3 regions of the Streptomyces sp. NPDC006510 genome follow, and region 2 is predicted to be linked to each of the others. Evidence: riboswitches for the same ligand, from Rfam matches in the RefSeq annotation. Region 2 holds a riboswitch; each other region holds the start of a gene.
The links. Region 2 has a riboswitch for cobalamin ahead of ABZY11_RS39855 (HoxN/HupN/NixA family nickel/cobalt transporter). Riboswitches for the same ligand answer to the same signal wherever they lie in the genome.

Region 1 (14,103 bases), on a different contig from region 2:
GTTCGATTTCACGAACGGTTTCCATGACACCGCGAACGCGATGGCGACCACCATCTCGACCGGTGCACTCAGACCGAAGACAGCGGTGGCCATGTCCGCCGTTCTCAATCTCGTCGGCGCGTTCCTGTCGGTGGAGGTCGCCAAGACGATCTCCGGCGGGATCATCAACGAGGACGGGTTGCGGACAGAAGTCATCTTCGCGGCACTCGTCGGCGCCATTCTGTGGAATCTGCTGACCTGGCTGGTCGGACTGCCGTCCAGCTCATCGCACGCACTGTTCGGCGGCCTGATCGGCGCGGCCGTGATGTCGGCGGGCTGGTCCTCCGTCAACGGCGGCACCGTCGTCACCAAGGTGCTGCTCCCCGCGGTCGCCGCCCCGATCGTCGCCGGACTGGCCGCGCTGCTGGCCACCCGGCTGACGTACCGGATCGGTGGGAAGGTCCGCAACGACGCCCAGGAGAAGGCCACCGCCAAGGGTTACCGCGCCGGCCAGATCGCCTCGGCCGGACTGGTCTCCCTCGCCCACGGCACCAACGACGCGCAGAAGACCATGGGCATCATCACCCTGGCCCTGGTCACCGGCGGTGTCCTGCACCCGGGCGCCAACCCGCCGGTCTGGGTCATCGTCTGCGCCGGTGCGGCCATCGCGCTCGGCACCTACCTGGGCGGCTGGCGCATCATCCGCACCATGGGCAGCGGCCTCACCGACCTCAAGCCGCCGCAGGGCTTCGCCGCCCAGACCAGTGCCGCCACGGTCATCCTGGCCTCCTCGCACCTCGGTTTCTCCCTCTCCACCACCCAGTCCTGCTCCGGCGCCGTGATGGGCGCGGGCCTCGGCCGCCAGGGCGGTGTGGTCCGCTGGTCCACCGCCACCCGGATGTTCGTCGCCTGGGGTCTGACCCTGCCGGCCGCGGGTCTGGTCGGCGCGGGCGCGGAGCTCCTCACCAAGCAGGGCACCTGGGGTGTCGTCGTCGTCGCGGCGCTGCTGGTCGTGGGCTCCGGTGCGATCTGGCTGGTGTCCCGCCGCAAGCCCGTCGGCCACGGCGATGTCGCGCCGGCGGACGGCGACGCCGAGCCCGCGGGCGTCGTCACCACGGCCATCGCCGCCGTCAGCCCGCCGCCCACCACGGCCGCGGCCCAGGCACCGGCGCAGAACCTCATGACCACCATTCCGGCCCCGGCCGGAACCACCCAGGACCCGGCGCGACCCGCCACCGTCTGAGCCGGCCGACAGGTCAGCCGTCTAAGGATTCAGCATGAACATCGACTGGGCAGCCCTCGGCTCCGTATTCGGCGTCTCCCTCGTTGTCACCGTCGCGCTGGTGGGCCTCTTCACCCTGGGCATCGTCGGCCTCTCCAAGCAGCCGGAACCGGCGGCGCAGGGCGGCTCCGGCGGCTCGCTGCTGCTGGCCCGCGCCGGCGCGTACGTCTGCTTCGCGCTGTGCGCGGCGGCCGTCGCGTACGGGATCTATCTGATCGTCGCCTGAGCCACACCCGCGCACGCTCCCCCGTCGGGCCGGACACCACAGGTGTCCGGCCCGATGTGGGTATCAGCACACTGCGCCGCCGCAGGTCAACAGCAGGTTGACGGGCGTTCGCAGAGCGTGGTGGACTGCCGGAGCCAATTACGGCGACAGCAGAGGAAGCCGGTGCGAATCCGGCGCGGTCCCGCCACTGTCACCGGGGAGCGGTCCCCCACACCGGAAGTCACGGCACGCGCGAGCGGGCTGGAAGGCCGGGGGAACCGCGGATCCGGGAGCCAGGAGACTCTCGTCGCCGGTCACGTCGAACCAGGGCGCGGACCCTGAGTGAGGACATATCGCCATGCCCGGCAGCCGTGCGTCCGCTGTTTCGGCGCTCTCGACGAGAGCCGCCTGTACGAAGGTCCTCCGAGGCGCGACGGCCGGCTGAGCCGTGCGAGCCGACCGCATCTTCGCGTACGGCGCCACGGCCGGTCTGATCGGCGATCTGCTGCTCGGTGACCCCCGCAGGGGGCACCCGGTCGCCGCCTTCGGGCGGGCCGCGGCGGGCGTCGAGCGCCGGCTGTGGCGCGACCACCGCGGGTGGGGCGCGCTGCACACCCTGGTCTGCGCCGGAGGCGCCGCGGGTGGTGCCGTGCTGATCACCCGTGCCGTGCGCCGCAGCCCCACCGCCTCCGTGGCACTGACCGCGGCCGCCACCTGGTCCGTCGTCGGCGGTACGTCCCTGGGGCGTGAGGCGCGGGCCATCGGCGGCGCCCTGGCGGCCGGTGACATCGATCTGGCCCGTGCGCGGCTGCCGCATCTGTGCGGGCGCGACCCGCAGTCCCTGGACGGACCGCAGATCGCCCGCGCCGTGGTGGAGTCCGTGGCGGAGAACACCTCGGACGCCGTGGTCGGCGCCCTGGTGTGGGGCGCGCTGGCCGGAGTCCCGGGGCTGGCCGGCTTCCGGGCCGCCAACACCCTCGACGCCATGGTCGGTCACAGATCGCCCCGTCACCGGCGCTACGGCTGGGCCTCGGCCCGGCTCGACGACCTCGCGGGCTGGCCCGGCGCCCGGCTCACGGCCCTGCTCGCCGTGGCCGCCGGGGGACGGCCGCGAGGAGCGGTCCGCGCCTGGCGGGCCGATGCCGCCAAGCACCCGAGCCCCAACGCGGGCCCGGTGGAGGCCTCGTTCGCGGGTGCGCTCGGCGTACGGCTCGGCGGGACCCTCGCGTACGGCGGCCGGGTCGAGCACCGCCCGGTGCTCAACGGGGAGACCGGCCGGGCGGTGGAGGTCGAGGACATCGAGCGCGCGGTGCGGCTGTCGCGCCGGGTGAGTGCGCTGGCCCTCGGCGTGTGCGTGGCGGGACGGCTCGGCGCGGCCCTCGCCGCACGCCGGATCGCGGAGCGCCGCATCGCCGGAACGAACGTGGCGGGACCTCGCATCGCAGGACGGAGAAGCACATGAGCGGCGGGCTGCTGGTCGCCGGAACCACTTCCGACGCGGGCAAGAGCGTCATCACGGCAGGCATCTGCCGCTGGCTCGTGCGCCGGGGCGTGAAGGTGGCGCCCTTCAAGGCGCAGAACATGTCGCTCAATTCGTTCGTCACCCGCGAGGGCGCCGAGATCGGGCGCGCCCAGGCCATGCAGGCCCAGGCGGCCCGCGTCGAGCCGACCGCGCTGATGAACCCGGTCCTGCTCAAGCCCGGCAGCGACCGCTCCAGCCAGGTCGTCCTGATGGGGAAGCCGGTCGGCGAGATGAGCGCACGCGGCTACCACGGGGGCCGGCAGGAGGCGCTTCTCTCCACGGTCGTGGACTGCCTGGAGCAGCTCCGGGGCACGTACGACGCGGTGATCTGCGAGGGGGCGGGCAGCCCGGCCGAGATCAATCTGCGGCGCACGGACATCGTGAACATGGGCATCGCACGGGCGGCGCGCTTCCCGGTGGTGGTCGTCGGCGACATCGACCGCGGTGGCGTCTTCGCCTCGTTCTTCGGTACCACGGCGCTGCTCGGCGCGGAGGACCAGTCGCTGATCGCCGGCTACCTCGTCAACAAGTTCCGCGGCGACGTGTCGCTGCTGGAGCCGGGCCTGGAGATGCTGCGGGACATCACCGGTCGGCCGACGTACGGGGTGCTGCCCTTCGCCCACGGCCTCGGCATCGACGAGGAGGACGGCCTGCGGGTCTCGTTGCGCGGAGCCGTGCGCGAGTCGGTTGTCGCGCCACCGCACGGCGAGGACGTGCTGCGCGTCGCGGTGTGCGCGGTGCCCCTGATGTCGAACTTCACCGATGTGGACGCGCTGGCCGCCGAACCCGGCGTCGTCGTCAGATTCGTGGACCGCGCCGAGGAGCTGTCCGACGCCGATCTCGTCGTCGTGCCGGGCACCCGCGGCACCGTGAAGGCGCTGGCCTGGCTGCGCGAGCGCGGCCTCGCCGACGCGCTGGTGCGGCGCGCGGCCGAGGGCCGGCCGGTGCTCGGCATCTGCGGCGGCTTCCAGATCCTCGGCGAACACATCGAGGACGAGGTCGAGTCCCGGGCCGGTCACGTCGACGGCCTGGGTCTGCTGCCGGTACGCATCCGCTTCGACCGCGAGAAGACCCTGGCCCGGCCCGTCGGCGAGTCGCTCGGCGCGCCGGTCGAGGGGTACGAGATCCACCACGGCGTGGCGGACGTACGCGGCGGCGAGGCGTTCCTGGACGGCTGCCGGGTCGACGCCGTGTGGGGCACCCACTGGCACGGTTCGCTGGAGAGCGACGAGTTCCGCCGCCGCTTCCTGACCGAGGTCGCGCGGGCCGCCGGCCGGCGTTTCGTCCCCGCTCCCGACACCGGTTTCGCGGCGCTGCGCGAGGAGCAGCTCGACCGCCTCGGCGATCTCGTCGAGGAACACGCGGACACCGACGCGTTGCTGCGGCTCATCGAGTCGGGCGCCCCGTCGGGGCTTCCCTTCATCGCCCCCGGAGCGCCCGGAGGACGCCGATGAACGGTGTGTCCCGAGGCCGCTTTTTTCATGCCCATTCATCCGCAGGAGGGATCGCCCCGTGAGCACGCATTTCCCGTTCACCGCCGTCGTCGGGCAGCAGGACCTGCAACTGGCCCTGCTTCTCAACTCCGTTGCGCCGAACATCGGTGGCGTGCTCGTACGGGGCGAGAAGGGCACCGCGAAGAGCACCGCCGTACGCGCGCTCTCGGCACTGCTGCCGGAGGTGGACGTCGTCTCCGGCTGCCGTTTCTCCTGCGATCCCGTGTCGCCGGACCCGGCGTGTCCCGACGGCCCCCATGAGATCGGGACCGGCGTGTCGCGGGACGCCCGGATGGTGGAACTGCCGGTCGGCGCGTCCGAGGACCGGCTCGTCGGGGCGCTCGACATCGAACGGGCGCTGGCGGAGGGCGTGAAGGCGTTCGAGCCGGGCCTGCTGGCCGACGCACATCGCGGGATTCTCTACGTCGACGAGGTCAACCTGCTCCACGACCATCTCGTGGACCTGTTGCTGGACGCGGCCGCCATGGGTGCCTCGTACGTCGAGCGCGAAGGTGTCTCCGTACGGCACGCGGCGCGTTTCCTGCTCGTCGGGACGATGAACCCCGAAGAGGGCGAGCTGCGGCCGCAGTTGCTCGACCGCTTCGGGCTGACCGTCGAGGTCGCCGCGTCCCGGGAGACCGATCAGCGGGTCGAGGTCGTACGGCGGCGGCTCGCCTTCGACGACGACCCCGCGGCCTTCGCCGCCAAGTGGGCCGACGACGAGGACGCGTTGCGGGCGAGGATCGTCGCCGCGCGTGCGCTGCTGCCCGAAGTGCGGCTCGGGGACGCGGCGTTGCGGCAGATCGCGGCCACCTGTGCAGCCTTCGAGGTCGACGGGATGCGCGCGGACATCGTGATGGCGCGGACGGCCACCGCACTGGCCGCCTGGGCGGGACGTACGGATGTGCTCGCCGAGGACGTGCGGCAGGCGGCCCTGCTCGCGCTCCCCCACCGGCGCCGGCGCAATCCGTTCGACGCGCCGGGCCTCGACGAGGACAAGCTCGACGACACGCTGGAGCAGAACAGCGGCGAGGACGACGACCCGGACCCGGACGGCCCCGGTGGCGGCGGCCGGCCCCCGCGGGGCGACGGCCCCGACACGCCGCCGCAGCCCGAGGGCGAGGCCGGCGACACGCCCGCGCCGTCCGTGCCCGGCCAGGGACAGGAACAGGGCCGGGGGCAGTCCGCCGGGAACGGTGAGCAGCAGCCAGTACGGGCTGCCGAGCCGTTCCGCACGAAGATGCTGAGCGTTCCCGGTCTGGGCGAGGGCGCGGCGGGGCGGCGGTCCCGGGCGCGTACCGAGCACGGGCGTACGACCGGCTCGCGGCGTCCGCAGGGTGCCCTGACCAAGCTGCACCTGGCGGCGACCGTGCAGGCCGCCGCCCCGCATCAGCGGGCGCGGGGGCGGTCCGGGCGCGGGCTGGTGGTCCGGCGGGACGATCTGCGGCAGGCGACGAGGGAGGGGCGCGAGGGGAATCTCGTGCTCTTCGTGGTGGACGCCTCCGGGTCGATGGCCGCCCGGCAGCGGATGGCCGCCGTGAAGGGTGCGGTCCTCTCGCTGCTGCTGGACGCGTACCAGCGGCGGGACAAGGTCGGGCTGATCACCTTCCGGGGCAAGGACGCCGAGGTGGCGCTGCCGCCGACCTCGTCGGTGGACGCGGCGGCGGCGCGGCTTGAGCAGCTGCCGACCGGCGGCCGCACCCCCGTCGCGGCCGGGCTGCTGAAGGCCCATGAGGTGCTGCGGGTGGAGCGGTTGCGTGATCCGTCACGGCGGCCGCTGCTGGTCGTGGTGACCGACGGGCGGGCGACCGGGGGGCCCGAGCCGGTGGCGCTGGCGTCCCGGGCGGCGCGGCTGCACGAGGCGGAGGGCATCGCCTCCGTCGTCGTGGACTGCGAGTCGGGACCGGTACGGCTCGGCCTCGCGGGAAGCCTCGCGCACGATCTCGGGGGCAGTGCCGTCACGCTCGACGAGCTGCGGGCCGACTCGATCGCCGGGCTCGTCAAGGACGTTCAGGAAACCAACAGGAGGGCTGCGTAATGCCGCAGGGACAGCCGACCACCGTGCCCGACGACGGGCTCACCACCCGTCAGCGCCGTAATCGTCCGCTGCTGATGGTGCACACCGGCATCGGCAAGGGGAAGTCGACCGCGGCCTTCGGGCTCGCGCTGCGGGCCTGGAATCAGGGGTGGCCCATCGGCGTCTTCCAGTTCGTCAAGTCGGCGAAGTGGAAGGTCGGCGAGGAGAACGCGCTGAAGGTCCTCGGCGCGAGCGGCGAGGGCGGCTCCGTCGTCTGGAACAAGATGGGCGAGGGCTGGTCGTGGGTGCAGCGCGACGACCAGCTGAACAACGAGGAGGCGGCGCGCGAGGGCTGGGAGCAGGTCAAGCGCGACCTGGCCGCCGAGACGTACCGGCTGTACGTCCTCGACGAGTTCGCGTACCCGATGCACTGGGGCTGGGTCGACACCGACGAGGTGATCGACGTGCTGCGCAACCGTCCCGGTGCGCAGCATGTGGTCATCACCGGGCGCAACGCACCGCAGAAGCTGCTGGACGCCGCCGACCTGGTGACCGAGATGTCGAAGGTCAAGCACCCGATGGACGCCGGTCAGAAGGGTCAACGGGGCATCGAATGGTGAGGGCCCGGCAGTGAACGTTCCTCGTCTGGTGATCGCCGCGCCTTCGTCGGGCAGCGGCAAGACCACCGTCGCCACGGGGCTGATGGCCGCCTTCGCGGGGCGGGGCCTCGCCGTGTCCCCGCACAAGGTCGGGCCCGACTACATCGACCCCGGCTATCACACGCTGGCCACGGGCCGGCCGGGGCGCAACCTCGACGCGTACATGTGCGGCCCCGACCGGGTCGCCCCGCTGTTCGCGCACGGGGCGCGGGGGTGCGACCTGGCGGTGGTCGAGGGCGTGATGGGGCTGTACGACGGCGCGTCGGGGCAGGGCGAACTGGCGTCGACCGCCCAGGTCGCGAAGGTGCTGCGGGCGCCCGTGGTGCTGGTGGTCGACGCGTCGTCGCAGTCGCGTTCGGTGGCCGCGCTGGTGCACGGTTTCGCCTCATGGGATCCGCAGGTGCGGCTCGGCGGGGTGATTCTGAACAAGGTCGGCTCCCAGCGGCACGAGGCGCTGCTGCGGGACGCGCTGGACGAGTCCGGTCTGCCGGTGCTGGGGGTGTTGCGGCGGGCCGAGCAGGTGGCCGTGCCGTCGCGGCATCTGGGGCTGGTGCCGGTGGCCGAGCGGCGGGGCGACGCGGTGGGCGCGGTCGAGGCGATGCGGGAGCAGGTGGTGGCGGGGTGCGACCTGGAGGCGCTGATGGCGTTGGCCAGGACCGCGCCCGCGTTGCCGGGTGAGGTGTGGGACGCGGCGGAGGCGATCGACGGCTGCGGCGGGCCCGTTCCGCTGCCCGTCTCTGTTGGTGACCGGAGCCCGGTCGCTCCGGTCGTCGCGGTGGCTTCCGGCGCCGCGTTCACCTTCTCCTACGCCGAACACACCGAACTGCTCGCCGCCGCCGGGGCCGAGGTCGTGCCGTTCGATCCGCTGCGGGACGAGGCGTTGCCGCAGGGCACGCGGGGGCTGGTGATCGGCGGGGGCTTCCCGGAGGTGTACGCCTCCGAGCTGTCCGCCAACGCGGCGCTGCGCAAGGCGGTTGCCACGTTGGCGGAGTCCGGGGCTCCGGTGTCCGCCGAGTGTGCGGGGCTGCTGTATCTGGCTCGTTCGCTCGACGGTCTTCCGATGTGCGGCGTCCTCGATGCCGGGGCGCGGATGTCGCAGCGGCTGACGCTCGGCTACCGGGAGGCCGTGGCGGTCTCCGACAGCGTGCTGGCGGCGCCCGGCACCCGGGTGCGCGGGCACGAGTTCCACCGGACCGTGCTGGAGCCGGGTGCCGGGGCCGATCCGGCGTGGGGCATGCACCAGCCGGAGCGGCGGGTCGAGGGCTTCGTGCAGGGCGGTGTGCACGCGAGCTATCTGCATACGCACTGGGCCTCGGCGCCCGGCATGGCCCGCCGGTTCGTCGAGCGGTGCGCGGGATGAACCGCGTCCTCGGCGCGAGCGGGCCGGCCGGTTCCGGTGTCGGGCCCGGTGGCCCGGCTCCGGAACCGGCCCGGTGCTCAGTCCGCGATGCCCACCACGAACCAGATGAAGCCCACCCCGGCCACGGTGCACAGCAACGTGGAGCGGGCCGGGTGTGCGTGGTGTGCCTCGGGGAGGATCTCGGCTGCGGCGAGGTAGAGCAGTGCGCCGCTGAAGAAACCGAGATAGCAGCCGAGAAGTTCCTCCGGAAGGGTGAACAGAAGTGTCGTCGCGGCGCCCACCAGCGGCGCCAGGGCGTCCGCGAACAGCATGATCATGGCCTTGCGGCGGGCGTTCCCGTACAGGCTGGTGATCGTGTAGGTGTTGAAGCCGTCGGCGAAGTCGTGCGTGATGACGGCGAGGGCGACGGCGGCTCCCATGCCGGCGCCCACCTGGAAGGCCGCGCCCAGTGCGATGCCGTCCATCAGGCTGTGGCCGACCATCGCCGCCGCTGCCGTGAGCCCGACCTGCGGCACCCGCTCCTCGCCCGCGCCGCGTGCCGCCCGGCGTACGGCGAGCAGCCGCTCCACGAGGTGGGCGAGAAGAAAGCCGCCCACGAACAGCAGCAGGGCGGCCGGGACACCGAAGACGGGTTCGCCCGCGGCATCGATCGCCTCCGGCAGCAGGTCCAGGCCGACCACTCCGAGCATCAGTCCGCCGGCGAAGCCGAGCACCAGGTGGCGGCGGTCGGTGACGCGCTGGGCGACCCAGCCGCCTGCCAGGGTCATCAGGAACGCGCCGAGCGCGACGAACACCGCCATGCGCTCTTGCTAGCCGATTGACCCCGGTGCGCGCATCTCAGCGCGCCCCGTCACCCGCCCCGCGTTCCGCCCCCGTTGTTCCCCGCCCCGCCCCTCCTCCCCCCGCCTCCGAAAGGACTTCGCTCCATGTCCGAAGCCGTCGACGCGGCCGCGTCGCTCGCCGTCGGGGTCGGCGCGTCCAGGGGCGCACCGGCCGAGGAGATCCTCGCGCTGGTCCGGGACACCCTGCGCGAGGCCGGGCTCTCGCCGCTGAGCATCGCGGAGTTGGTGACCGTGGACGCCAAGGCGGACGAGCCCGGCATCGTCGCCGCCGCCGCGGCGCTCGGTGTACCGCTGCGGACGTACCCGGCCGGGAAGCTGGCCCGTATCGAGGTGCCCGGTCCGTCCGGCGCACCGCTCGCCGCGGTCGGAACGCCGTCGGTCGCGGAGGCCGCCGCGCTCGCCGAGGGGGGTGAGCTCCTCGTGCCCAAGCGGAAGTCGGCCCCGCGCGGGCGGGCGCCGATGGCGACCTGTGCGGTGGTGCGCCGCGGGCCGCGCGGGCGGGCGGCCGTCGTGCCCGCGGCACCGGATGTACCGCCCGGTCCCGACCGTTGCGTGGAGCCGGGTGCCGGGCGCATAGTCGTTCTGCCGTACTTAGCGGGCGGGTCGGGACGGCCGCGGCAGCCGGCCTCCCGTCCCGACGACGACGGCCATCACCACCACCACCCCCACGGCGGTCATGCACACTCCGACTGAAAGTCCCGACGCGACAGGCGCGGGCACGCACGATCTGCGGCATCACGGTGACGCGGAAGTACGGGGACGGGACCGGGATCTGACCGATCTCGCCGTCAACGTACGGGCCGGTACTCCCCCGGCCTGGCTGAGGGAGCGGATAGCCGCGTCGCTGGGCTCCCTGGCCGCCTACCCGGACGGCCGTCCGGCGCGGGCGGCGGTCGCGGCCCGGCACGGGCTGCCGGTGGAGCGGGTGCTGCTGACGGCGGGTGCGGCGGAGGCGTTCGTGCTGCTCGCGCGGGCGCTGCCGGCCTGCCGCCCGGTCGTGGTCCATCCGCAGTTCACCGAGCCCGAGGCGGCGCTGCGCGCGGCCGGGCACGAGGTGCGACGGGTGCTGCTGCGGGCCGGGGACGGGTTCCGGCTGGACCCGTCGGCGGTGCCCGAGGACGCGGATCTGGTGGTGGTCGGCAATCCGACCAACCCCACGTCGGTGCTGCATCCGGCGGCGACGCTGGAGCAACTGGCGCGTCCCGGCCGGACGCTGGTGGTCGACGAGGCGTTCATGGACGCGGTGCCGGGCGAGCGCGGAACACTGTGCGGGCGTACGGACGTCCCGGGGCTCGTCGTGCTGCGGAGCCTCACCAAGACCTGGGGGCTCGCGGGGCTGCGGATCGGTTATGTGCTGGCCGATCCGGGGACCGTCCGCGCGCTGGAGGAGGCCCAGCCGCTGTGGCCGGTGTCGGCCCCGGCGCTGACGGCTGCCGAGGCGTGCATGGAACCGCGGGCCCTGGCCGAGGCGGCTGCCGCCGCGGAGCGGATCGCGGTGGACCGGGCCCATCTGGTGGCGGGTCTCCTGGAGTTCACCGAGGTACGGGTGGCCGGGCCGGCCGAGGCGCCGTTCGTCCTGGTGCGGCTGGACCGGGCCGCCGAGGTGCGGGAGCGGTTGCGGCTGCTGGGGTTCGCGGCGCGGCGAGGAGATACGTTTCCCGGGCTCGGTCCCGAGTGGCTGCGGCTGGCCGTACGCGACCGTGCCACGACCAACCGTTTCCTGCAGGCGTTCGACCAGGCACTGCAGACGCTGGGCGCGGCCGTGCGCTGACGGGCCGCCGTTCCCCGCGTTGCGTCGTGCCTGCGGGGAGCGGCGTTCCGTCGCACGAACGTCGCTCCCCGGACCCTCTCGGGCCTCGGAAGGGGTCAGCCCTGGGCGCGGCGCCTGGCCACGACCACCGCCCCGGCGCCCACCGCCAGCAGTACGGCCGCGCCGCCCGCGATGTACGGAGTGGCGGAGCTGCCGCCCGTCTCCGCGAGGTTCGAGTCGACGGCCGGTTCGTGGCCGGTGCCCGTCTGCGGCTTCACACCGCCGTCGCTGTTGCCACCGCTGCCGCTGCCGCCGCTGTTGCCGCCGCTCGTGGAACCGGCCGTGCTTCCCCCGTTGCCGGAGCTGCCGCCGTCACTGGAACCGCCGTCGCTCGAACCGCCGCTGTTCGAGCCCCCGTTGCTCGAACCACCGTTGCTCGAACCGCCGCTGCTCGAACCGCCGCTGTCACCGCCGCCCGGTCCGGTGGCCTTCGGCGTCTCGCAGGTCGCCTCGACGAGGGTGACCTCACCCTGCACATCGGCGACATTCAGCTTGAGCGGGTTGACGGAGACCTTCAGCCGCAACGCGGTCGCCGCGGCGGTGCGCGAGGTGGTGTGCGTCTTCGAGAGGTCGAGGGTCACCTCGCCGACACCCGGAACCGTGATCTGCGTGGTGCCGCCCGCGGTGAGGTTGATGCGCTTGCCGAGAATCGACACGTGCCCCAGTACGTTCGACTCGGCGACCGGCCTCTTGCCGACCTCGCAGACCGCCTTGGACGTGACCTTCTCCACCTCGATCAGCGAGAGCAGCGGCAGTCCGGGCACATGGACCCGGGCCTTGACCACATTGCTGTAGCCCTCGGCCCGGTGCTTGTCGACGGTCGCGTTCGCGGTGGCCACATCGGCGGCGAGCACGTTGACCGGCCGGCCGCCCTCCACGCCGTCGAGCCGCACGCTGAGCGCGGTCTCCTTGGCGTCGGCGGGTGCCTGCACCTCGTTGAGCGTGGCCCTGAGCGGCACGTCGACCGTCTTGTTCAGGAGCGAGACGTCGAGTGCGGCACGGAGCACGACCGCACTCGCCTTCCCGTCGCCGGTGGTCGTGGTGGTCGCGGTGGAGGCCTGCGCCGGGGCGGCGACCAGCAGGGCGACGGGAGCGGCGGCGACCGCCAGGGCGGCCAGGCGGAAGGTGTTGCTGTTCAAAGTGGTGGAACCCCCACAAGAGACATGGAGCCACCGGTGCTGTCCAATGGGGGACATCGAGAGCTCCGGTGGCCTCGACCCCGAAAGCTTTACGCACGGAGGGTGAACTTGCGGACACCTGACGTGAGTTCACCCCAAAGGGGGGTTTCCGCGCCTGTATTCGAATATCTCGGTACGTGCGTTCCTCCGGGTCACCCGATCCGCTGAGCGCGAGCGGTGCCGGAGCCAGGCTGCGCCGGGGTGCGCGCAAAGGTGTTTCAACGACAGGGCAGGGTTTCGGTAACTGCCCGTCAGCACGGCGCATCCCGGTCGCAGGGCCGCCGGACTCAGCCGATCACCCGTCCGTTCAGCACCACCCGTCGCGGCGCCGCGAGTACCCGTACGTCCGCCCGGGGGTCCTCGTCGTACACCACCAGGTCCGCCGGGGCGCCCTCCTCCAGCACCGGCCGTCCCAGCCACTGCCGTGCGCCCCAGGTCGTCGCGGACAGCGCGTCCAGGGCCGGGATGCCCGCCTTCACCAGCTCGGCGACCTCGTCCGCCACCAGTCCGTGGGCGAGCACACCGCCCGCGTCGGTGCCGACGAAGACCGGGACCCCGGCGTCGTACGCCGCGCGCACCGTGTCGTAGCGCCGCTCGTGCAGCCGCCGCATATGGGCCGACCAGCGGGGGAACTTGGCCTCGCCGCCCGCCGCGAGCGAGGGGAACGTGGCGATGTTGACCAAAGTGGGAACGATCGCCACGCCGCGCTCGGCGAACAGCGGAATCGTGTCCTCGGTCAGCCCGGTGGCGTGCTCGATGCAGTCGATCCCGGCCTCGACGAGATCGCGCAGCGAGTCCTCGGCGAAGCAGTGCGCGGTGACCCGGGCACCGAGCCGGTGCGCCTCGGCGATGGCCGCCGCGACCTCCTCGCGCGGCCAGAGGGCGGTCAGGTCCCCCACCTCCCGGTCGATCCAGTCACCGACCAGCTTCACCCAGCCGTCGCCGCGGCGCGCCTCCTGCGCGACGTACGCGACCAGCTCGTCCGGCTCGATCTCGTGGGCGTAGTTCCGGGTGTACCTGCGGGGCCTGGCGATGTGCCGTCCGGCCCTGATGATCTTCGGCAGGTCCTCGCGGTCGTCGATCCACCGGGTGTCGGCCGGTGAACCCGCGTCCCGCAGCAACAGCGCTCCCGCCTCCCGGTCGGCGAGGGCCTGCTTCTCACTGGTCGCCGCGTCCACGGCGCCCTGGTGGTCGAGCCCGACGTGGCAGTGGGCGTCCACCAGGCCCGGCAGCACCCAGCCGGTGACGGTCACCGCCCCGTCCGCGGCGGCCGGCCTCCCGTACGAGATCCGCCCGTCGACCACCCAGAGCTCGTCCCGGACGTCGTCGGGACCGACGAGCACCCGCCCCTTCACGTGCAGCACCTGCGATGCCTTGTGATCACTCATGAGCAGCACTGTACGAGGCGGCACGCGGGGCCCTGGGTACGCTTCGACGGAAGCACCGCCCGTGCGCGACACCGCGCACCGACCCGACCGACCCGAAGAGAGCACCACCGTGACGCACCCCTTCCTCGACCTCGCCCCGCTCACCGCCGCGCACTTCGCGGCCATCGAGAAGCGGGTGGCCGGCCTCCTCGCCACCGAGCAGGACGTCGTCATCATGCAGGGCGAGGCGCTGCTCCCCCTCGAAGGCTGCATCCGGGGCGGCGCCCGGCCCGGCTCGACCGCGCTGAACGTCGTCACCGGGCCGTACGGGCAGACCTTCGGGAACTGGCTGCGGGACTGCGGTGCAAATGTGGTCGATCTCGCGGTCC
Region 2 (8,237 bases):
ATGATCCTGCTCCTGTCGACGTCCGACACCGACCTGCTCAGTGCCCGCGCCTCGGACGGCCCGGTCTCCTACCGCTACGCCAACCCCTCCCGGCTCCCGCTCCAGGACCTCCCGCAGCTCCTGGACGGTGTCGACCTGGTCGTCGTACGCCTCCTCGGCGGCGTACGCGCCTGGCAGGACGGCCTCGACCAAGTGCTCGCCACCGGACGCCCGGTGGTCGTTCTCACCGGTGAACAGGCCCCCGACGCCCAGCTGATGGCCGCCTCCACGGTCCCCATCGGCATCGCCGCCGAGGCCCATGCCTATCTGGCCCACGGCGGGCCCGCCAACCTGGACCAGCTCGCCCGCTTCCTCTCCGACACCGTCCTGCTCACCGGCCACGGCTTCGCACCGCCCGCCCCGGCACCCTCCTGGGGCCCGCTGGAGCGCACCCCCCGCCGCACCGACGGCCCGGTCGTCGCCGTGCTCTACTACCGCGCCCACCACATGAGCGGCAACACCGCGTTCATCGAGGCGCTCTGCCGTGCCGTCGAGGACACGGGCGCCCGCGCGCTGCCGCTGTACGTCGCCTCGCTGCGCACCCCCGAGCCCGAACTCATCGAAGCGCTGCGCGCCGCCGACGCGATCGTGACCACCGTCCTCGCCGCGGGCGGCACCCGGCCGGCCGAGGCGTCGGCGGGCGGCGACGACGAGTCCTGGGACGCGGGCGTCCTCAGCGGCCTCGACGTACCCATCCTCCAGGCCCTCTGCCTCACCGGCTCACGCACCGACTGGGAAGGCAACGACGAGGGTGTCTCCCCGCTCGACGCCGCCAGCCAGATCGCGGTCCCCGAGTTCGACGGCCGCCTGATCACCGTGCCGTTCTCGTTCAAGGAGATCGACGAGGACGGCCTGCCCGCGTACGTCGCCGACACCGAGCGCGCCGCCCGCGTGGCCGGGATCGCCGTGCGCCACGCCCGGCTGCGCCACATCCCGGCCGCCGAGAAGCGGATCGCGCTCGTCCTGTCCGCCTACCCGACCAAGCACTCCCGGATCGGCAACGCTGTTGGCCTCGACACCCCGGCCAGCGCCGTCGCCCTGCTGCGCCGACTCCGGGACCAGGGATACGACTTCGGTACGGAGGAGGTCCCCGGCCTCGTGTCGGGCGACGGCGACGAACTGATCCGGGCGCTGATCGAGGCGGGCGGCCACGACCAGGAGTGGCTCACCGAGGAGCAGTTGGCCCGCAACCCGGTCCGGATTCCGGCCGCCGACTACCGGCGCTGGTACGCGACCCTCCCGGCCGAGCTCCGTGAAGCGGTCGAGCAGCACTGGGGCCCCGCCCCGGGCGAGATGTTCGTGGACCGGTCGAGCAACCCGGACGGCGACATCGTGCTCGCCGCCCTGCGCCACGGCAATCTGCTCATCCTCATCCAGCCGCCGCGCGGCTTCGGCGAGAACCCGATCGCGATCTACCACGACCCCGATCTGCCGCCCTCGCATCACTACCTGGCCGCCTACCGCTGGATCGCCGCCCCGGCCGACGACAACGGCTTCGGCGCCGACGCCATGATCCACCTCGGCAAGCACGGCAACCTGGAATGGCTGCCCGGCAAGAACGCCGGCCTCTCCGCCGCCTGCGGCCCCGACGCGGCCCTCGGCGACCTCCCGCTGATCTACCCGTTCCTGGTCAACGACCCGGGCGAGGGAACGCAGGCCAAGCGGCGAGTCCACGCCACCCTCGTGGACCACCTCGTACCGCCGATGGCACGCGCCGACAGCTACGGGGACATCGCCCGGCTCGAACAACTCCTGGACGAGCACGCCCAGATCGCGGCGATGGACCCCGCGAAGCTCCCGGCGATCCGCGCCCAGATCTGGACCCTGATCCAGGCCGCCAAGCTCGACCACGACCTGGGGCTGGAAGACCGCCCCGAGGACGAGGGCTTCGACGAGTTCATCATGCATCTCGACGGCTGGCTCTGTGAGATCAAGGACGCCCAGATCCGTGACGGCCTCCATGTCCTGGGCGGCGCCCCGGCCGGTGCCGACCGGGTCAACCTCGTCCTCGCGATCCTGCGTGCCCGGCAGATCTGGGGCGGCACCGCCTCCCTGCCGGGCCTGCGCGAGGCCCTGGGTCTCGACGAGTCCGCCGCGACCCGCGTCACCGCGGACGAGGCCGAGGAGCGGGCTCGCACCCTGGTCCAGGCGATGGAGGACGCGGACTGGTCCCAGGACGCGGTCACCGAGGTGGCGGCCGGGCACCCGCGGGCGGTCGCCGACATCCTCCACTTCGCCGCCCGTGAGGTGGTACCCCGGCTGGCCGCCACGACCGATGAACTCGCCCACACCCTGCACGCGCTGGACGGCGGATTCGTCCCCGCCGGACCCTCGGGATCCCCGCTCCGCGGGCTGGTCAACGTCCTGCCGACCGGCCGCAACTTCTACTCCGTCGACCCCAAGGCCGTACCCTCGCGCCTCGCCTGGGAGACCGGCCAGGCCCTGGCCGACTCGCTCCTGGAGCGCTACCGCACCGACAACGGCGACTGGCCCACCTCGGTCGGCCTCTCCCTGTGGGGTACCAGCGCGATGCGCACCGCCGGTGACGACGTCGCAGAAGCCTTCGCCCTGCTCGGCGTCCGCCCGGTCTGGGACGACGCCTCGCGCCGTGTCACCGGCCTGGAAGCGATCCCGCCGGCCGAACTCGGCCGCCCGCGCATCGACGTCACCCTGCGCATCAGCGGTTTCTTCCGCGACGCCTTCCCGCACACCATCGGCCTGCTCGACGACGCGGTCCGCCTCGTCGCCGCCCTGGACGAGCCGGCCGAGCAGAACCACGTACGCGCCCACACCCAGGCCGACCTGGCCGCCCACGGCGACGAACGCCGCGCCACCACCCGCATCTTCGGCTCCCGCCCCGGTACGTACGGCGCCGGTCTGCTCCAGCTCATCGACTCCCGCGACTGGCGCACCGACGCGGACCTCGCCGAGGTCTACACGGTGTGGGGCGGCTACGCCTACGGACGCGAACTCGACGGCCGCCCGGCCCGCGAGGAGATGGAGACGGCGTACAAGCGCATCGCGGTCGCGGCCAAGAACACCGACACCCGCGAACACGACATCGCCGACTCGGACGACTACTTCCAGTACCACGGCGGCATGGTGGCCACCGTTCGCGCCCTGCGCGGCACCGCCCCGGAGGCGTACATCGGCGACTCCACCCGCCCCGAGACGGTCCGCACCCGCACCTTGGTGGAGGAGACCTCGCGGGTCTTCCGCGCCCGGGTGGTGAACCCCAAGTGGATCGAGGCGATGCGCCGGCACGGCTACAAGGGCGCCTTCGAACTGGCCGCCACCGTCGACTACCTCTTCGGTTACGACGCGACGACGGGCGTGGTCGCCGACTGGATGTACGACAAGCTCACCGAGACGTACGTCCTGGACCCGACCAATCGCGAGTTCCTCCAGCAGGCCAACCCCTGGGCCCTGCACGGCATCGCGGAACGGCTCCTGGAGGCGGAGTCCCGCGGCATGTGGGCCAAGCCCGACCCGGCGGTCCTCGACGCCCTGCGCCAGGCGTACCTGGAGACGGAGGGCAACCTGGAGGGCGAGGACTGACCTCCGAGCCCGGCACCGAACCACCGGACAGCGACATGTGACGAGCCCCGGCCGGAATGCCGGCCGGGACTCGTCGACCCGAGTCGAGTGCGGGAGCGGGAGCCGCCGGAGTGCGCTTGGCGGGCTTGTAGGCGGCGCGCGCCGGAGCTTAGAGTGTGCGGGTCGTGGTGTTCGGGAAGACCGGTGACAGACTTCAGGAAGTCTCAGACCGGAGCGGCCCTCGCCACTGTGATCGGGGAGTATCCGCCCCCTTGACGCCACTGGCCGCAGAGCGCGGCCGGGAAGGCAGGGACGGATACGAGCGCGAGCGAACCCGTAAGCCAGGAGACCGGCCACGGCATCTCACGAAGTAATCCACGAGGTGCTGGAGCGTGACCGCATGACCCTGCCCGATTCCGCCGTGTTCAAGTGGCGACGCGAGGACACCGTCCGAACAGTGGGGCTGCTCGCGGTGATCGCCGCCCTGCATGTGCTGGCATTCGGCGTGCTGTTCCTGCTCGTCGTCCCGCGGCACTACGAGGTCGGCTCCAAGGCGTTCGGCATCGGGCTCGGGATCACCGCCTACACGCTCGGCATGCGGCATGCCTTCGACGCGGATCACATCGCCGCCATCGACAACACGACCCGCAAGCTGATGGCCGACGGCAAGCGGCCCGTGTCGGTCGGATTCTGGTTCGCGCTGGGCCACTCCAGTGTGGTCGTCACCATGGCCGCGCTGGTTGCCGGCGGCGCACAGCTCGCCGGAGTGCTGATCAACGAGGACTCGGGCACGCACCAGGTGCTCGGTGTGGTCGGCACGACCGTATCCGGGTCCTTCCTCTACCTGATCGCCGCATTGAACCTGGTCGCGCTCGTCGGCATCCTGCGGGTCTTCCGGGCGATGCGGGCCGGCCGCTTCGACGAGTCCGAGCTGGAGCGGCATCTGGACTCGCGAGGGTTCATGAACCGGATCCTGGGCCGGTTCACCCGCTCCATCACCAGGCCCGGCCAGATGTACCCGCTCGGCTTCCTCTTCGGCCTCGGCTTCGACACCGCCACCGAGGTCACCTTGATGGTCATGGCGGGCAGCGGCGCCGCCGCCGGTCTGCCCTGGTACGCGATTCTCTGCCTGCCGCTGCTGTTCGCCGCCGGGATGAGCCTTTTCGACACGCTCGACGGGACGTTCATGAACTTCGCCTACCAGTGGGCCTTCTCCAACCCGGTGCGCAAGGTCTTCTACAACCTTGCCATCACGGGGCTGTCGATCGCCGTCGCCTTCCTCATCGGCACGATCGAGCTGGTCACCGTACTGCACGACAAGCTCGATCTGCGGGACTCGGTCACCGGCTGGATCTCGGGCCTGGACCTGGGCAATGTCGGCTACATCATCGTCGGGCTCTTCGTGGTGGTGTGGGCGGTGGCACTGGCCTACTGGAGACTCGCCGACGTCGAGCAACGCTGGACGGCCCGCGCCGCCGACAGCGCCTGACGCCGGGCCGCTCGGCATCGGCGGGACCGGACGAGGCGCCCGATACGCGTTCCGGTTCCGCCGAACGGCGTGAATCCGCCGGGCCTCACGCCATTGGCCCAGGCAGACGTACTGCTCCGCGAAGAGGCGTCACCCGTCCTGCCGCCGGGCATAGTGTCGCCCGTGGCGTGGAAGCGATCTACGCATGACCGAAAGTGGCAGTCCTTACATCCAGTCGCCCCGGATCACCGTGCTGGGAGTGCAGCCCGGCGACCCGCCCTTCCGCCTTGTGGAGATCGACGGGGAGGTGGTCAGCGCGGCAACGTCGATGCTGGATGTGCTCGCCGTCGCCTCGGCCGCGGGAATCAGGGTCCACGACCTCGACGACCCGGGCGTGGTGCGGTGGGTGGGTGGCGGAAAATTCCATTGGAGACCGCACTGAGATTCGTACCGGGCGATCGTGCGGCCGGGCGGTCCGGCCGCACGGGCGGTTCGCCGACGGGCCGAGCAGTGGGTTCAGGCCCGTCGCCCGCTCCGCCGGCCGCCGCTCGGCGGGGTGCTGCCGATGGCCCGCGGCCACTGCTCAGCCCCGGTACGGCTCCCAGCGGTCCGACCAGGTGCCCTCGGGGAAGCTGTAGCGCAGACGTTCCCACCGTCCGCCGTCGGTGCCGGTGACGACGATGGAGAAGGTGTCGTGCGGGAGCGGTTCCACGGTGACCCCGCTCGTCGCCACTACGCCCATGGACGTCCACACGGTCCAGTTCCCCGCGGTGTCGTTCCAGCGCGTCCAGACCGCCCGATCGGTACCGATCGCGAATTCCTGCCGGGTGCCGTTGGCGAACGTGTAGAAGCTGACGCCGTACTCGCAGATGATGGAGCCGCCGCGCACCTGGCAGACGCTCGCCTGTGCCGGTGCGGCCGCCACGGCGATTCCCGCCACGGCAGTGGCCGCCACGACAACTGCCTTGATTCTCCGCAGGTCGATGGCTGACTCCTTCGGCGATGTAGTCGACGGTCGGCCCGCGGGGACGCGCGAACACAACACACGAACAGCGGCGCGCGAATCCGGGTACGTCGTCACGAGTCGGAGGCGAGGGCCCGGCGGGCCCCGAACTCTCCCGTCCCGCACTGACGTTCCACTCACGTTTCGCTGACGTTTCGCTGACGCCGCGGTCGGGGCACCGCCGTGTCGGGCCCCGACCGCTCGGACTGCTGCCGCGGCCTCAGGCCAGCGATGCGGCGCGGGCGGGGTCGATCGCGTACTGGAGAGGTTGGTCATGTATAAAGCGTCGGAGTTCGTCGAGCACAAGCTCTCCGAGACGATGACGTTCGGCCCCGAGGGCACCGCCGAGGTGGGGTGTCAGGACAACGTTGGGAAGGGTGAAGAGTGGCGAGTCATGGGCGGGAGGCTCCGGGTGCGTGACATCGAGTACGGCGGTGAGGTCGGGTCTGGCGCGCAGGACCTCCGCCGCGGCGGTCTCGTCGATGAGCGCGCCGCGCGCGGTGTTGATCAGCGTCGCGCCGGGCCCCAGGGAGTTCAGCAGCCGTGTTCCGATCGTGCCACGGGTCTCGGGCAGAAGGGGCGCGTGGAGACTGACGACCTGGCAGGTGGCGAACACTTCCTCGATGCCGACCAGCCGGACGCCCGCCCGCCGGGCGGTCTCCGGGGAGGCGATGGGATCCGTGGCGAGGATCTCGATGTCGAAGCGGCCGAGGTGGGCCGCGACGAGACGGCCGATGTGACCGAGCCCCAGCAGGCCCACGCGTGACCGGTAGGCGCCCGGCACCTGGGGGTTGTGGGGGAAGCGGCGACTGCTTGCCACCTCCCGGGTGATGCGATGTACCTGCTTGAGTCCGAGGAGGACCTGAGCGAGAGTGAACTCCGCGACCGGGACGGCGTTGGCCGCGGCCGCGGAGACAATCGGAATGCCGCGCGCCCAGAAGGCGGGTGTGGTCAGGTGCCGCACGGAGCCCGCGGCGACGAGGACTGCCCGCAACCGGGGGGCATGCGAGAGGAAGGCGGCATCGAGTACGGGCGCGCCCCAGCCCGTGAACAGGACATCGACCTGTCGCAGCACGTCGGGATCCTCGTCGAGCTGCTGCCGTGTGAGGGGTGAACCCTGCAGGTGTACGAGACTTTCGATTTCGGCTAGAACCTCCGGGGGATAGACGTCGGCCCTGCGTTCTTCCTCCATGACCAACAGGGCTGTCGGTCGGCGTGCCGGCTCGTTCATGGCGTTGCGCTCCTCAGCTGTTCGCTGACAGGCCGTCAGTGAATCGACTCGTGAGCCCTGGTCGGGCGCGTGGGGAAATGTCTGACCTGATGTTGAAGATTGGCGTGGCTTGTTCGGTGCCTTGGTCGGCGCACTGGCAGCACGATACATCGGATGATTGAACAGGTCTCGGATGAAGATCGGTCATCCGGGATTCGCTGTCCGGTCGGCTGTCGCGTTCGGGTGCGATCGGCGTACGGTCGGCCGACCTGCGCTCAAGTCCACTGAACTGCCGTTCCGTCAGGTGTTTTCACGAGGTGATCAATTGACTCGTGGAGGTGTCGGCCGGTGGGGGAGGGGTGCGGTGGTGTGTCCGGCAAGGCTCTCGCGAGCCATCGCGAGATTTTTGTATTCATCGGACTATTGACCAAGGATTCGGACGCCGTTAGCGTCCCAGCAAGCGCTTTCCAGGCCAGCTGTGATGCGGCGAAACAGGAGTTGTCATGCAGAGATCGCGGTGGATCGGTGCGGGTGTTCTCGCTTCCGCACTGGTCCTCACCAGCTGTACATCAGGGCCTGCGGGAGTGGATGCCAAGCAGAACTCGAAGGCACCGCTCGAACTGTGGACCCGGACGACACCGGGCGGACCGGGAGAGCAGGGAGCGCTCAAGCTCGCTGCCGCCTTCGAGAAGTCCACCGGCTACAAGGTCAAGGTCACGGCGATCTTCGACGACTTCGAGACCAAGCTCCAGCAACGGGCCGCGCAGAAGAACCTGCCCGACATCGTCATGAACGATGTGACACAGCTCGGCGCCATGCACAGCCAGGGCCTGCTCCGGGAGATCGACCTCGAAAAGATCAAGAACGGCAAGCAGGCCGTCGGCCAGGGGCTGGACTCCGGCAAGAGCGTGGACGGCAAGCAGTTCGGCCTGCCGTACTCGGCGCAGGCGTCCGCGCTGCTCATCCGCAAGGACTGGCGG
Region 3 (8,140 bases), on a different contig from region 2:
CCCCGTCAGCAGACGTGGCGCTCGCGTCCGGGCGAGTAGAGGTGGCTGTCGCGGAACTGCTCGGCGCCCAGGGTGCGGCCGACCATGATGACGGCGGTACGGATCACGCCCGCTGCCTTCACCTGCTCGGCGATGCCGTCGAGGGATCCACGCAGGATGACTTCGTCCGGACGTGAGGCCAGCGCCACGACGACGGCCGGGCAGTCGGCTCCGTAGTGCGGCAGCAGTTCCTCGACGACGCGGTCCACGTACTGCGCGGCGAGGTGCAGCACGATCAGGGCGCCGCTGCGGCCCAGCGTGGCCAGGTCCTCGCCCTCCGGCATCGCGGTCGCGCGGTTGGCCACCCGGGTGAGGATGACGGTCTGGCCGACGGTCGGTACGGTCAACTCCCGCTTGAGCGCCGCCGCCGCGGCCGCGAACGCGGGTACGCCGGGCACCACTTCGTAGGGCACCCCGGCCTCGTCGAGCCGACGCATCTGCTCATTGACCGCGCTGAACACCGAGGGATCGCCCGAGTGCAGCCGGGCCACGTCGTGGCCGGCCCGGTGCGCGGCGGTCAGCTCGGCGGTGATCTGGTCGATGTCGAGCTGCGCGGTGTCCACCAGGCGGGCGTCCGGGGGGCATTCGGCGAGCAGTTCCCGGGGCACCAGGCTGCCCGCGTACAGACACACCCCGCAGGAGGCGAGCGTGCGGGCGCCGCGCACGGTGATCAGGTCGGCCGCCCCGGGGCCCGCGCCGATGAAATACACGGTCATGTGTTGTCTCCTGGGTCTTGCGCGGGCTCTTGCGCTGAGCGTTCCGCATCGGGACTGATCGAGGGTTTGCGTACGGACCACTGGGTGACCGGCATGGCCTGCCGCCAGCCGGTGAAGCCGCCGACCGGCACGGCATGCGCGACCGCGAGCCGGACCAGGTCACCGCCGTGCCTGTGGTGTGCCTCGGCGAGCAGCGCCTCGGACTCCAGCGTGACCGTATTGGCGACCAGGCGTCCGCCGGCCGGCAGCGCGTCCCAGCAGGTGTCGAGAAGGCCGGGCGCGGTCAGCCCGCCGCCGATGAACACGGCATCAGGTGTGGGCAGTTCGGCCAGGTTTCCGGGGGCCCGGCCGGTGACCACACGCAGGGCAGGTACCCCGAGACGGTCGGCGTTGCGTGCGATGCGTTCGGCCCGCGCCGGATCGCGTTCCACGGTGATCGCCCGGCAGGACGGGTGGCTCCGCATCCATTCGATCGCGATGGACCCCGAGCCTCCGCCGATGTCCCACAGGAGTTCGCCGGGGGCGGGCGCGAGCACACCGAGGGTCGCGGCCCGGATGTGCCGCTTGGTGAGCTGCCCGTCGTGTTCGTACGCCTCGTCGGGCAGGCCCGGGACGGCACCGAGGCGCGGGGTGCCGGGGGCGCGCCGGCATTCGATCGCGATGATGTTCAGCGGGTCGCCCGGTGGGTGCGGCCAGTGGTCCGCGGTGCCCTCCACGCAGGCTTCGTCCGCTCCGCCGAGCTGTTCGAGCACGCGCAGACGACTCGGGCCGAAGCCCTGTTCGCGCAGCAGCCCGGCCACCGCGGCCGGAGTGCCGGCGTCCGCGCTGAGGGCCAGTACCCGTCGGCCGTCGTGCAGTGCGGCGGCCAGCCGGGCGGCGGGGCGGCCGACCAGGGTGACGACCTCGGTGTCCTCCAGCGGCCAGCCGATCCGGGCACAGGCGTAGGACACGGACGACGGGTGGGGCAGGATCCTCAGCGCGTCGGCGCCGAGCACTTCGGTGAGTGCCCGGCCGATGCCGTAGAACATCGGGTCGCCGCTGGCCAGGACGGCGATCCTGCTCCCGGCGTGCGCGGCGAGCAGGCCGGGGACGGCCGGCCGCAACGGCGAGGGCCACGGCACCCGTTGCCCCCGGCAGGCCGGCGGGAGCAGGTCGAGTTGCCGCCCGCCACCGATGAGAACCTGTGCGCCGGCCAGTTCCGCGCGCGCCGCGTCGGGCAGTCCCGCCCACCCGTCGGCGCCGATTCCCACGACGGTCACCGCAGGTGGGACGGGTTGTTCGGGTGGTGCGAGAGTCACGGCCGGTACCTCGGTGTTCAGGGGATGACGCAGCCGAACTCTACTGTCCGGCCATGATCGGGCGACGGCCAGGTGGCCGCCCCGAGCCTGCTCCAGGGTCTTTCTTTTGGATCAGGCCGGACCCCGCGAGCCCGGCCTGATCCGAACGAAAGGCCCTAGGCAGTCGCTTTCCTCAGATATGCGGCAAGTGAGCTGATGGCCGCGGGATTGCGCGGACTTTCCACCAGGTCCGCGTAATCGAGGACAAAGATGCGATCGTTCTTGATGGCCGAGACGTTCGCCAGCGGCGGATAGGACTTCAGGAATTTCTCCTTCTGCGCCGCGCCGGTGTCACCGTAGTCGTTGATCACGATCACCTCGGGGTCACGTTCGACCACGGTCTCCCAGCCCACCGTCACCCAGCTGTCCTTGAGGTCCTTCATGACGTGATCACCACCCGCCTTGGTGATGATGTCGTGCGGTCCGGCGTAGGCACCGGAGGTCAGCGGCTTGTCCCGCCCGTCGTCGTAGAGGAAGACCCGCGGGCGGTCAGCACCCTTCGGCGCCGCGGCCTGCGCTTCGGCCACCTGCTTCCGGAACGTCGCGATGAGGGTGTCCGCACGGTCCTCCACGTCGAATATCTTTCCCAGGTTCCGCAAATCGGTGTAGAGCGCATCGAGTGGCGCCATCACCCCGCGTGCTTTCCCGCGGCCGTTGCGGCACGACTCGCTCAGCAGATATGAGCCGATGCCCACTTTTCGGAGCTCGGCGGGAGTGAACCCGTCGCCCTCGTTGAATCCGTAGTTCCATCCTGCGAAGACCAGATCGGCACGGACGTCGAGGACCAGCTCCTTGTTGATGCTCTTCCTGGAAAGCCACTTGGTCCTTCGGTAGCCGTCCTTCCAGGGAACGGACGTGAGGTCGCCCTTGTCCTCGGGCATCACATAACCCGCCATGTGGACCTCGAGTCCGAGCGCGAACATGATCTCGGTGATGCCGACGTCATTGGTGACCACGCGCTGCGGGGCCTTGTCGTAGGTGTTCTGCCGGCCGCAGTTCTCGATGGTCACCGGATAGTGGTCCCCGGCTGTGCGAGCACCACTCCTCTCTTCCTGGCGAGGGGTGATTTCCGCACCGCAGCCGGTGAGGACCAGGACGGCGGAGAGCACGAGTGCGGCGGGGCGTACGGGGTTGGGCATGGGGGAAGCGACTCCTCAGGAATCGGATCGAGCGGGGCGGAGACGGTCGAAGAGCAGCTGTACGGCGCCGGTCTCCGGATGCGGGACGCGGTGTGCCCGTACGCCGAAGACCTCGGCCAGCAACTCGGGGGTGAGCACGTCGTGCGGAGCGCCGGACGCGACGATCCGCCCGCTGTCGATGACATGGAGCAGGTCGCAGTGGAGTGCGGCGAGATTGAGATCGTGCAGCGCGGTGAGGACGGTCAGCCCGCTGTCGCGTACCAGCGCCAGCACTTCCAGTTGCTGTGCGATGTCCAGATGGTTGGTCGGTTCGTCGAGCACCAGCAGCCGGGGCTGCTGTGCCAGGGCGCGGGCGATCAGCACCCGCTGCTTCTCGCCGCCGGAGAGGGTGAGGAAGCCGCGGTCGGCGAGGTGGCCGGCGCCGACTCCAGCGAGCGCGGTCCGGCACGCCTGCCGGTCCTCGTCGGTGGTCCGGCCCACCGACGACTGGTGCGGCAGCCGGCCCATCGCCACGACCTCGGCAACGGTGAAGTCGAATTCGGTGACCGCCTCCTGGGGCAGTGCGGCCAGCCGACGGGCGCCTTCGCGTGCGCTCATCGCGTACAGGTCCTCGCCGCCGAGCCGCACCGTGCCGGCCGAGGGACGCAGCGCCCGGTAGACGCAGCGCAACAGGGTGGACTTCCCACTGCCGTTGGGCCCGACGAGACCGACGAGCTGCCCCTCCGCCGCTCCCAGCGTGACCTCCTCCACCAGCCGCGCGCCGGCGATCTCGACCGTCAGATCCTCGATGTCGATCCGCATCACGCGCCTCCGAACGTGTAGGAACGACGGCGCATCAGCAGTACGAAGCACGGCACGCCGATGACCGCGGTCAGCACGCCCACCGGCAGTTCGGCGGGCGCGAGCACCACCCGGGAGAGGATGTCCACCCAGATCAGCAGAACAGCGCCCGCCAGTGGTGCGACGGCCAGCAGCCGGCGGTGGTCCGCGCCGACCAGCATCCGTACGGCGTGCGGCACCATCAGGCCGACGAAGCCGATCGCACCGCTCACCGCGACCACCGCCCCCGTGACGGCCGCGGAGACCAGGAACAACTCCTTGCGCAGCCGCCCCGCGTCCACGCCCAGCGCGGCCGCGGTCTCGTCGCCCATGGCGAGGGCGTTCAGCCGGCGCGCCGACCAGGCGAGGTGGGCGAGACCGCCGAGCACGGCCGCCGCGGCGATCGGCACGGAGGACCAGTTGGCTCCGCCGAGGCTGCCGAGCATCCACATCATCGCGGAGCGGGCGGCTTCACCGCGCTCGGCCGCGAAGACCATGAACGTGGTGACGGCCGAGAAGCCGTAGTACATCGCGGTGCCGGTCAGGACGAGCCGCACCGGGGTCAGACCGCGAGCGGTGCGTGCGATCGCGTACACCAGCATCATGGCGAGGAGCGCGGACAGGAACGCCGCCGTGGACAGCGCCCAGATGCCCAGCGCGCCGAAGGCTCCGAAGATGAGCACGGCGTTGGCGCCGACGGCCGCACCCGAGGAGATCCCGAGGACGAACGGGTCGGCGAGGGCATTGCGGACCATGGCCTGTACGGCGACGCCGATGGCCGCGAGTCCGGCCCCGACGACCGCGGCCAGCACAGCCCGCGGAAAGCGCAGTTCCCAGACGATGGTGTACGCCGGGACCTGGTCGGGGGTTATTCGGCCGCCGGTCAGCCCGGCCCACAGACAACGCAGCACTTCGCCCCAGGTGAGCCCCGACGCCCCGATCCCCGCCCCGCAGACGAGCGAGACCAGGAGCACGGCGCACAGGGTGATCAGGAGCAGCGGCAGTGACACACGCCGGGGCGGCGCGGGCCCTGATCCGGCGCGGGACGTGCGCGACGGCACGGCAGGTCTACGGTCGAGGGGTGTGGCCACGGGCGGATCGCTTTCGCCTCGGGCCGTGCACCTACGTGATCAAAGGAGCAGCCCGGACGCGGAGCGCCCTGCGCAGCACCACTCGCAGTCCACGGCGAATTGACAGGAGCCTTCACCACCGCGGGTAATCGGGCTTACGGGGCCACATGCCAGGCTCCGCCTACCGTTGCGGGTCAGCGCCGGATTTCGACCGGACTTCCCCCGCGGGGCACTCGCAGCTTAGCGTGAATGCCCTGATTCATCGTCAGAGGGTGATTCCGGTACGCCCCGGACCGCGCACGGCCGCTACTCGCGAGCCGCACCCGCTCTGCGCGCCGTGCGATGCGCCCGGTCCAGCACCAGCATCAGCAGGCCCGCGAACCCGGCGAGACCGGCCCCCGCGATCTGCTGCGGGCCGCTGACCCCTGCCTCGGACACCGAACCGACGTAGCCGATGCCCATCATGCCGATCAGGGCCCCGGACGGGACACCGCCGAGCAGGCGGCGCAACGCCACGCCGGTGGCCACCGTGATCCCGATGACGGCCAGGAACACGGTCGCCGTCACTCCGAACGCCCCCGACCCCATGTGGGCGGAGCCCACGAGCGAGACCACGCTCACCACGCATGCGGCCGGCCACAGGAGGGCCGTGACGGCGAGTGCCCATGCCCCTCGGCAGAAGGCGGCCCGCACGGTCGGATCGACGACCGCGGCAGCGTCCTGGAACTCGGCCCGGTTGCGGGTGCGGTACTCCGCCACGACGCGCGGGACGCAGAAGGCTGCCACGACACCGGCTGCCACTCCGACCCCGACCAGTAACCAACCGTTGGATCCACCCGCCCCGTCGGGCGGTGACACCGCCGCCCGGCAGAAGCCCTCGGTCACCGGAGCCGGCCCCCTGTCCCCCCACCGACGCGCCCCGGCCGGCGAACACGGCCACGTCACCTGTGACTGCACACGGAGCCGAGGTTGACGAAGACGAATACCGCGGCAAGGGCGCTGAGGAGAGCTCCGTGGCCGCTGGGGGGCTTGCAGGCGGTCGTGGACAAGGACCTCGCCTCGGCGGCTCCGGCCGCGGAACTCAAGGCGGACATGCTCGCGATGCCCACGGACGGCGACTTCGTCAGTGAGAACTGAGGGACGCCCGAACAGCGGGGACATTCTCACGGCATCACCGGAGGCGATCCCCCGACCGGCCTTTGCCGAAGGCGCGATGAAGCCGAAGGCCGACGCCGCCGTGCGGGTCGCCAGGGCCGGCGGGCGGGCGCTCGTCGGCCCGCTCGAACGGCTCGATGACCTTCTCGACCGGAACATCGGCACGGAGATCCGCCCGGATGTCCCGGACGGAATCGTCTACGTCCGAGCTCTCGGGGCGGCCCGTTGCCGTGCCCGCCGCCCCGGCCGGGCCGTTGCGTTCAGTCCTGGCGCTTGCGCCGCGCGGCAGCCGCGTGGCGGCCTGTCACCAGGTGTTTGCCGGCCAGCTTTTCGACGCCCACGACATCGCGCTCCGCGATCGCCCGGTACAGGCCCTCGTGCTCGTGTGCGACGCCTTCGAGGTCGTCGTGCTGCCCCAGCAGCCAGCGCATCCTGCTGCGGAGGGTGGTCTGGAGCTCGTTCAGGAGTTCGTTGTCGGCCAGCGCGGTCACCGTCTCGTGGAAGTCCGCGGCAGCCCGGCGGGCCCGTACGGCGTCCCCCTTGTCCGCCGCCTTCCGTTCGGCGTCGAGATCCGAGCGGAGCTTCTCGAGTCCCGCGCGGGTACGCCGTTGGGCGGCGAGCCGGAAGGTCAGCGTCTCAAGGGCCGCGCGGACCTCATCGAGGTCCTCGATGTCCGCAGGCGTGAACTCCCGCACAACGGCCCATGTCCGCGGCCTCGGCGTCACCAGCCCCTCGGTGACCAGTGCCTTCAGGGCCTCTCGGACGGGCAGCCTGCTCACCCCGAGCTCCGCGGCGAGCTCGCGCTCGACGAGCTTGCTGCCCGGCTCACGCACACCGTCGATGATCTCGTCACGCAGCAGGCGTGTGACCCGCTCCGACTCGGGCTCGAAGTCCTCAGACCCTGTCATGTCCTCAATTCTCTCATCACTCGGCGTCAGCATTCGGTATGCCGTCCGCGGTACGGGGGTGCTCAGACCGGTGCGTAGCCGCGTGCGCGGACCAGGTTGCGGGCGAGCCCGGTGAAGGCGCGTGCGGCGGCGCTCTCGTAGGCGCTCTCCCGGTGCAACAGGGTGGCGACACGGGCGGGCAGCGGAGGGTCGATGGGGATGGGCGTGAGGTGCGGGTGGTCGTCCGTGACCGCGTCGGGCAGCACGGCGGCCAGCAATCCGGTGCGCCGGACGATTTCCGTGAGGGCCTGGATCGTGTTGGCCTCCACCGCGATCGGCGGGCTGACGCGATGCTGGGCGAAGTAGCTGTCGATGTGAGTTCGGGTGGCGAAGTCGCTGCTGAGCAGCGCGAGTTGCTGATCGGCCAGGTCACGCACCGGCAGCGGCCGGTCGCCTCGGTCCCGGGCGTGGTGCGTGGCGACGACGAGGCTGAGGGTCTCGGTGAACAACGCGGTGGCGGTGATGCCTGGCGGATGGGATCCCGCGAAGGCGATCCCGAGGTCGAGATCGTCGGCCAGAAGGCTCGTTTCGATGCGGTCCTGCGTCATTTCCCGCAGCTCCAGCGTGATGCCGGGATGGTGCGTGTGCAGCGCCTCCACCAGCGGGCCGATGAGATACGCGGTGAAGGTCGGCGTCACCGCCAGGCGCAGATGCCCCCGGGAGAGGTCGGCGACATCGAGGACGGCACGGTCGGCGGCGGCCAGCTCCCGCAGCGCCCGCTTCGCGTAGTGCACATAGGCCTCGCCCGCGTCGGTGGGGCGGACCCCACGGCCACTGCGGTCGAGCAGCTGGACGCCGACAACTCGCTCCAACTGCTTGATCTGCTGCGACAACGTCGGTTGCGAGATGCGCAGCTCTTCGGCCGCGCGCGTGAAGTTGCCGTGCTCGGCCACCGCGATCAGATAGCGGAGGTGACGC

Region 1: linked by a shared signal. The riboswitch ahead of ABZY11_RS25895 (cobalamin biosynthesis protein) and the one ahead of ABZY11_RS39855 (HoxN/HupN/NixA family nickel/cobalt transporter) in region 2 are both predicted to bind cobalamin.
Region 3: linked by a shared signal. The riboswitch ahead of ABZY11_RS40405 (iron ABC transporter permease) and the one ahead of ABZY11_RS39855 (HoxN/HupN/NixA family nickel/cobalt transporter) in region 2 are both predicted to bind cobalamin.

The regions. Positions count from the first base shown of each region.
Region 1 covers NZ_JBEXPH010000095.1:17,228-31,330, reverse strand. Annotated here, with positions in the region: gene ABZY11_RS25905 (inorganic phosphate transporter) at 1-1,222, shown strand, start outside; gene ABZY11_RS25900 (hypothetical protein) at 1,257-1,487, shown strand; cobalamin riboswitch at 1,639-1,770, shown strand; gene ABZY11_RS25895 (cobalamin biosynthesis protein) at 1,915-2,928, shown strand; gene ABZY11_RS25890 (cobyric acid synthase) at 2,925-4,442, shown strand; gene ABZY11_RS25885 (putative cobaltochelatase) at 4,501-6,519, shown strand; gene cobO (cob(I)yrinic acid a,c-diamide adenosyltransferase) at 6,519-7,118, shown strand; gene ABZY11_RS25875 (cobyrinate a,c-diamide synthase) at 7,129-8,517, shown strand; gene ABZY11_RS25870 (ZIP family metal transporter) at 8,595-9,317, opposite strand; partial or broken gene cobC (Rv2231c family pyridoxal phosphate-dependent protein CobC) at 9,471-11,130, shown strand; gene ABZY11_RS25860 (SCO1860 family LAETG-anchored protein) at 11,226-12,308, opposite strand; gene ABZY11_RS25855 (amidohydrolase family protein) at 12,635-13,735, opposite strand; gene ABZY11_RS25850 (aminotransferase class V-fold PLP-dependent enzyme) at 13,845-14,103, shown strand, end outside.
Region 2 covers NZ_JBEXPH010000260.1:778-9,014, reverse strand. Annotated here, with positions in the region: gene cobN (cobaltochelatase subunit CobN) at 1-3,597, shown strand; cobalamin riboswitch at 3,746-3,949, shown strand; gene ABZY11_RS39855 (HoxN/HupN/NixA family nickel/cobalt transporter) at 3,977-5,065, shown strand; gene ABZY11_RS39850 (hypothetical protein) at 5,250-5,486, shown strand; gene ABZY11_RS39845 (hypothetical protein) at 5,628-5,999, opposite strand; gene ABZY11_RS39840 (hydroxyacid dehydrogenase) at 6,268-7,278, opposite strand; partial or broken gene ABZY11_RS39835 (sugar ABC transporter substrate-binding protein) at 7,761-8,237, shown strand, end outside.
Region 3 covers NZ_JBEXPH010000272.1:686-8,825, reverse strand. Annotated here, with positions in the region: gene cobM (precorrin-4 C(11)-methyltransferase) at 6-755, opposite strand; gene cbiE (precorrin-6y C5,15-methyltransferase (decarboxylating) subunit CbiE) at 752-2,014, opposite strand; gene ABZY11_RS40415 (ABC transporter substrate-binding protein) at 2,209-3,231, opposite strand; gene ABZY11_RS40410 (ABC transporter ATP-binding protein) at 3,247-4,032, opposite strand; gene ABZY11_RS40405 (iron ABC transporter permease) at 4,032-5,141, opposite strand; cobalamin riboswitch at 5,243-5,383, opposite strand; gene ABZY11_RS40400 (hypothetical protein) at 5,427-5,906, opposite strand; gene ABZY11_RS40395 (hypothetical protein) at 6,090-6,257, shown strand; gene ABZY11_RS40390 (GntR family transcriptional regulator) at 6,536-7,183, opposite strand; gene cynR (transcriptional regulator CynR) at 7,246-8,140, opposite strand, start outside.